Regions from separate parts of the Methylocystis sp. ATCC 49242 genome, predicted to be linked through region 2. Evidence: predicted binding sites of a transcription regulator. Region 2 holds the regulator's gene; the other holds the start of a gene.
The links. The regulator LexA, encoded in region 2, represses DNA repair genes until DNA is damaged. The targets are predictions, from matches to a motif close to TGTTCNNNNTGTGTTCNG.
Positions count from the first base shown of each region.

Region 1: recA (recombinase RecA) is a predicted target of LexA. The motif match lies at 2,314-2,331, and genes of this name have one in related genera.

Region 1 is NZ_KE124774.1:3,501,411-3,504,821, forward strand. Features, by position in the region: gene alaS (alanine--tRNA ligase) at 1-876, opposite strand, end outside; gene recA (recombinase RecA) at 1,157-2,227, opposite strand; gene MET49242_RS19270 (universal stress protein) at 2,458-2,886, shown strand; gene MET49242_RS19275 (cytochrome c) at 2,929-3,273, shown strand; gene MET49242_RS19280 (CZB domain-containing protein) at 3,279-3,411, opposite strand, start outside.
Region 2 is NZ_KE124774.1:4,267,201-4,270,611, reverse strand. Features, by position in the region: gene MET49242_RS22800 (ComEC/Rec2 family competence protein) at 1-1,283, shown strand, start outside; gene lexA (transcriptional repressor LexA) at 1,409-2,122, opposite strand; gene MET49242_RS22790 (murein L,D-transpeptidase family protein) at 2,288-3,411, opposite strand, start outside.

The DNA.
Region 1 (3,411 bases), 770 kb from region 2:
CGTGACGCCGTCTGCGACAAGAAAGGACGACGCGCGCAGATGATCTGCGATGACGCGATGGCTTGCGCCCTGGGGGCCGCCGACGGGCGCGCCGGTATATTCGGCGACGGCGCCGGTGAGGGAGCGGAAAAGGTCGATCTCGTAATTGGAGGTGACGCCCTGCATAAGGGCGGCGATGCGCTCGAGCCCCATGCCGGTGTCGATCGAGGGTCGCGGCAGCGGCGCGCGCTGGCCGGGGGCGACCTGCTCATATTGCATAAAGACGAGGTTCCAGAATTCCAGGAATCGGTCGCCGTCTTCACCCGGGCTCCCGGGCGGGCCGCCGGTGAGCGTCTCGCCCTGATCGTAGAAGATTTCGGAGCAGGGGCCGCAGGGACCGGTGTCGCCCATGCTCCAGAAATTGTCGGAGCTCGCGATACGGATGATGCGGCTGTCGTGGAAACCGGCGATCTTCTTCCATAAATCGAACGCCTCGTCGTCGTCGTGATAGACGGTGACGAGGAGTTTCTCGACCGGCAGGCTGAATTCTTTGGTGATCAGGCCCCAGGCGAGTTCGATCGCGCCTTCCTTGAAATAGTCGCCGAAGGAAAAATTCCCCAGCATCTCGAAGAATGTGTGATGCCGGGCCGTGTAACCGACATTGTCCAGGTCATTGTGCTTGCCGCCGGCGCGCACGCATTTCTGAGCGGAGGCTGCGCGCGCCTGATGGCGTTTTTCGACGCCGGTGAACACGTTCTTGAACTGCACCATGCCCGCATTGGTGAACATCAGCGTCGGGTCGTTGTGCGGCACAAGCGGGGAGGAGGCGACTTTCTCATGCCCATTGCGCACGAAGTAGTCGAGAAAGGCCGAACGGATCTGGTTGACGCCACTCATTGTCATGCAGCTCGCTGGAGCAGGATCGGGATCACTCCACGATCATATGGGGAAACCGGCCGTCCGCGCGAGGGCGCTTGCGGGCAAGCGCGCCCGATCGGGAAACGGGCGCCGGCGGCGGTTCATGTCGCCGGACATCCGGGATTTGCGGGCGATATGCCAGTCCTGCGCGGTTTCGGCAATGAAAAAGGCCCGATGAGCGGGCCTTTGACGCGATGAAAACCCGCCGGGGTCACACCATATGGCGCCCAAGCAGCGCATGCGAGGCGCGCCGGTCGGTTCAGTCCTCGGCCTCGTCGCCATCGGCGACGTCGAGAATGCGTTCCGCGATGAGACCGGCGTTTTCGCGAATCGCCTGTTCGATACGGGCGGCGGCTTCGGGGTTCTGGCGAAGAAAATTCTTGGCGTTCTCGCGGCCTTGGCCCAGTCTCTGGCTGTCGTACGAGAACCAGGCGCCCGATTTTTCGACCACGCCCGCCTTCACGCCCAGGTCGATCAATTCGCCGACCTTGGAGACGCCTTCGCCATACATGATGTCGAATTCGACCTGCTTGAAGGGCGGGGCAACCTTGTTCTTGACCACCTTGACGCGAGTCTGATTGCCGATCGCCTCGTCGCGGTCCTTGATGGATCCCGTGCGGCGGATGTCGAGCCGGACGGAGGCGTAGAATTTCAGGGCGTTGCCGCCCGTCGTCGTTTCCGGCGAGCCATACATCACGCCGATCTTCATGCGGATCTGGTTGATGAAGATGACGAGCGTGTTGGAGCGGGCGATGGAGGCGGTAAGCTTGCGCAACGCCTGGCTCATCAGGCGCGCCTGCAGGCCCGGCTGAACGTCGCCCATCTCTCCCTCGATTTCCGCTCGCGGCGTCAGCGCCGCGACCGAATCGACGACGAGCACGTCGACCGCGCCGGATCGCACGAGGGTGTCGGTGATCTCGAGCGCCTGCTCGCCCGTGTCGGGCTGGGAAATCAGCAGCTCCTCCAGATTGACGCCGAGCTTGCGGGCGTAAACGGGATCGAGAGCGTGCTCCGCGTCCACGAAGGCGCAGACGCCGCCCATCTTCTGCGCCTCGGCGATGACATGGAGGGTCAAGGTCGTCTTGCCCGACGATTCGGGCCCGTAAATCTCGACCACGCGACCGCGCGGCAGGCCGCCGACGCCCAGGGCGATGTCGAGCCCGAGCGAGCCGGTAGAGATCGTCTCGATCTCGACGGCTTTCTGATTCTTGCCGAGCCGCATGATCGAGCCCTTGCCGAAGGCGCGCTCGATTTGCGACAGCGCGGCGTCAAGGGCCTTGGTCTTGTCCACGGACGATCCTTCCACGAGGCGGAGATTGGCTTGGCTCACAGCTGAAATTCCTTCTGGCACGGTTTTGTGGGCAGAGGCAACGGTCGGTTGATATTCCTATTGTGCATGATTTGTTCTTGCCGCCAAGTTCTTTTTTTGTTCGCGCGTCGATTTTCGTCGATCACGCCAGCGGCCGCGGCGGGCGAATGGGTGGCGCGCGGCCGCCGCTCTAGTATAGTCGGACAGATTCGGCGGATCGCGCGCAGATTGGCGAACAAAGGGAGGCGCCCATGTATTCCAAAATTCTTGTGCCGGTCGACGTGGGCGAGCCCGAAATGACGCAGCTCGCGCTCGATGGGGCGCTCGCGCTGGCCAAAGCGAATGGCGGGGCGCAATTGCGGCTCATCAATGTGCAGCCGCTCGTGCCGGTGGCCTTCATCGACTATATCCCGCCGAATTTCGACGAGGAGATGCGCGAGACAGCGGAAAAGGAGCTGGCCGCCCTGACGGCCGCGATCGACCTGCCGCGCGAGCGGGTAACCTCCACAGTGCGGTTCGGCGCGGTCTACCCGGAGGTTCTCGCCGAGGCCGAGGACTGGGGAGCGGATCTCATCGTCGTCGGCTCCCACCGTCCCACCATGGCGACCTATCTTCTGGGCTCGAACGCCAAGACGATCGTGCGCCACGCGAAATGTTCCGTTCTGGTGGTGCGCAAATAAGCGCGGCGTGACAGGGGCGGGAGCGGCGACTAGAGTTTGACCATGCGTCGATTCGAAATCTCCGCGCTTGCCCTTTGCGCCGTTTTCGGCCTTTCAACGGCGGTTTTCGCCGCGGCCGGAAATGCGGCCATGCTCAGGCGCGGCCTTGTGATCGCGCAGGAAAATTGCGGAAAGTGCCACGCCGTCGGCCGCGCGGGCGAGAGCCCGAATCCGAAGTCGCCGCCCTTCCGCCATCTCGCGCGCAAATATCCTCTTCACAATCTGGAGGAGGCGCTGGGCGAGGGCATCGTCGTCGGCCATGAGGGCATGGAGATGCCCCAGTTCCGCTTCAGCGCCGCGCAGATCGAGGCTCTGCTCGCCTATCTGGGCTCGATCCAGAGGCGCTGAGCGTCTCAGGCGCCGACTTCCTTGCGCAACTTGGCGATCGCGACGCCCGTCGCCATGGAGGCGGAGGTATAGGGCGTGCCGGCGCCGAGGGCGGCGTCGGCGTCGGTATAGCGTTTGTCGTTGATCATGGCGGCGACC
Region 2 (3,411 bases):
TCGCTATCCTCGGCGCCATTCTCTACGACATCGCGACGGGTTCGCGCGTCGGCACGGAGCGCGCGCTGGTCATGACGCTCATCATGCTCGTCGCCGTGTTGTTCGACCGCGCGTCGCTCTCCATGCGCAATCTTGCGCTCGCCGCCTTTTTCATCATCGCCTTCGAGCCGGAGGCGCTGCTCGGCGCGAGTTTTCAACTTTCCTTCGCCGCCGTCGCGGCGCTGATCGCGGTCTATGAATGGCGCGGCGATTATCTCGGACGAAGCCGCGCGCGCCCTGTCGGCCCGAGCATGCGCGGGCGACTTGCGGAACTGCGCGAAGCCCTGGTCGAGCGATTGGTGCACGGACCGGGCGCGGCGCTTCTCGCGACCCTTTGCGCCACCTCCGCCACCGCCTCCTTCATGGCCAATGATTTCCACGAGCTCAGTCCATATGTGCTGGTCGGAAATCCGCTGACCCTGGCGATCATCGAATTTTTCGCCGTGCCTTGCGCGCTGATCGGCGCGGTCCTCTATCCTTTCGGCCTCGACGGCTTCGTCTGGCGCTATCTGAAGATCGGGATCGATCTCGTCATCTATCTCGCGGGGCTGATCGCGAGCGCGCCGGGGGCGAGCCTGCATGTGAAGGCTTTTGCGCCCTGGGCGATCGTCTTTCTCGCGCTTGCCGTTCTGTCGGCGGTGCTATGGCGGACGTGGTCGCTCCGGGCGACCGCGATACCTCTGGCGCTCGTCGGCCTGCTCGGCGCGAAAAACGGAACGGGTTTCGATCTCGCCGTTCCGCCGACGGGCGACTCGGCGGCCTTCCGTGCCGCCTCCGGCGAAATCGCCCTTCTGGGCAAAAGACCGAGCGTCTTCGCGTCCGAACAATGGTTGCGCGCCGACGCGGATTCCCGCGCGGCCGCAGACGCCGGAGCTGGCGTCGCCTGCGACGATCTGGGATGCGTTGGAAGACTGTTCGACGGGCGCATCGTCGCCCTTGTGAATGAGCGCGGCGCCTTTCTGGAAGACTGCGCGCGCGCGGCGATCATCGTCACGCCGCTTCATGCGCCCGAAGGTTGCGCCGCGCCGATCGTCATAGATCGTCGCAAGCTTGTGGAAACGGGCGCGATTTCCTTGCGACTGAAGGGCGAGAAGATCGAATGGACGAGAGCGCGCGGCGTCGACGAGGATCGGCCGTGGTCGCAGGCCCCGCAGGAAAGGCGCGGCCGGATCACCACGCCCGAGGCCTCTGAAATTGAAAGCGACAATGACGACGCTCAGGCGGCGGAGCCGCTGGACGACTGACCGCGGCTTTTTTTGCATCGCCCCTGCTTCAAGGCGCTGCGGACTGGAGGAAGCTTCGCTCCGGCCCCGGGACGCCCGCCGCGCCCCCATTCGCCATGCGCGGGCATGGGGCGAATGCGGGCCAATCAGTATTTCCTCAGGAGGCTCACGAGCTTCCCCTGAATACGCACGCGATCCGGCCCGAAGATGCGCGTTTCATAAGCCGGATTGGCCGCTTCGAGCGCAATCGAGGCGCCGCGTTTGCGCAGACGCTTCAACGTCGCCTCCTCGTCGTCGATGAGAGCCACCACGATGTCGCCGGTGTCGGCGTTGTCCTGCTTCTTGATGACGACCGTGTCGCCGTCGAGGATGCCGGCCTCGATCATGGAGTCGCCACGCACTTCCAGCGCGTAATGCTCGCCGCTGGTCAGAAGGTCGGGCGGCAGGCTGATGGTGTGGCTGCGGCTCTGGATCGCGGAGATCGGCGTGCCGGCGGCGATGCGGCCCATGACCGGAATCGCCACATTCTGCCCGGTCTCCTCCTCCCGCCGCTCGTGCAGCGGCCGCACACGGCCGAGATTGCCCTCGATGACAGCCGGCGAGAATTTTCCGCCCCGCGACCCTCCGCCGCCGCGCGGCGTCGCTGATTCAGGCAGGCGCAGCACCTCGAGCGCGCGGGCGCGATTGGGAAGACGGCGGATGAAGCCCCGCTCCTCTAGCGCGAGGATCAATCGGTGAATCCCCGACTTCGATCTCAGATCGAGCGCATCCTTCATCTCGTCGAAGGACGGCGGCACGCCGGACTCCTTCAGGCGTTCATGTATGAAGCGCAGAAGGTCGCTTTGCTTCTTTGTCAGCATCGAAAGTTGGCCCCTGAACTCGCGCCGTAGCGTCGACACAGACCCGCAGGGGAGCCTGAATCGCTCAAAAACAAATCATGAACGATTCATATGCGTTCCCGGTGCGTTCCGCAAGCCTTATGTCAGGGGGCTGTTAACTGGAGCTAGCGCGGAGGCGCCGCCGCTCTAATGGGCGGCGGCTTTGTTCTTTGTCGCCGGATCGGGGGCGCCGGGCTTCCGGGGAGCCGCTTTCTTGATCGAGCTCGTCGGGCTGTCGTCGCTGGCGAGCGCCTGCATCTCGCGGCGGTCGTCGGGCGCGAAGGCCTGCGCCACCGGATGCGGCGCCTCCGCCTCCCGGCTCTCGGCGGCGGCCTTGGCGGCAGCGACCGTCACGACGGGCGATTTGGCGGCGAGCTGCGTCGCGGCCTTGCCGGCGCCGCGGGCCGGTTTTTCCTCCAGCGCGATTTCGACTGGCGGGGCGATCGCCTCGGGGCGGCTCACCTCGGCGACGCGCGAGGCGAAGGCCGGGTTCTGACCGCCGTCCTGATAGACGACGCGAACCGGCTTCACGCCGCTTTCGGCGAGTTCGGCCACCTTGGTGTCATCCTTGGCCGCCTTTTCGGCGACCTGGGCCGCGATCTCCGGATTGTGCTTCAGGGGCGGACAGGCCGAGGCCGCGTCCATATGTCCCGCGGGCGTGGCGTTGAAGACATAATGACGGCCGCAGAAAGCGACCTGCGGCTCCTCTTTCGTCACCTCGAAGTGATCATTGCCTTCCTTCAGGTTCTTCCAGAAGCCGATGTTCGGGTCAAGCCGGTGCTTGGCCAGATTTTCGGCCGTCATCTTGAAGGGATAGGACTGCATCTGGATTGCGCGCTGGCCGCCGCCGAAGGAGGAGCGGGCAATCGCGTAGATTTCCGCGATCTGCTTGTCGGTCATGGAGAAGCAGCCGGCCGACGAGCAGGCGCCATGCACCATGATGGTCCCGCCGCTATGCCCCAGCGCGCGGTCGAGCTGGTTCGGGTAGCCGACGTTGAAGGACAGGTAATAGGCCGAATTCGGGTTCATCTGCGCCGGCGTGATCGAATAGAAGCCCTCCGGCACCTGGCGGTCGCCCTCGCGCGTCTTGGGGCCGAGCTGGCCCGACCAGCGGCACATGGGGAAGGTTTTGAGATGGACGTAGCGGCCGTCGGACCGCATCTTCCAGATCTCGAGCTCCGCCTCTTTCTTGTAGGCGCGGATGAGCATCGGCGCTTCCTTCGTCGTGCCGACCTTCTCCATCAGCGCGACGGTCTCCGGCGGAATGGGCG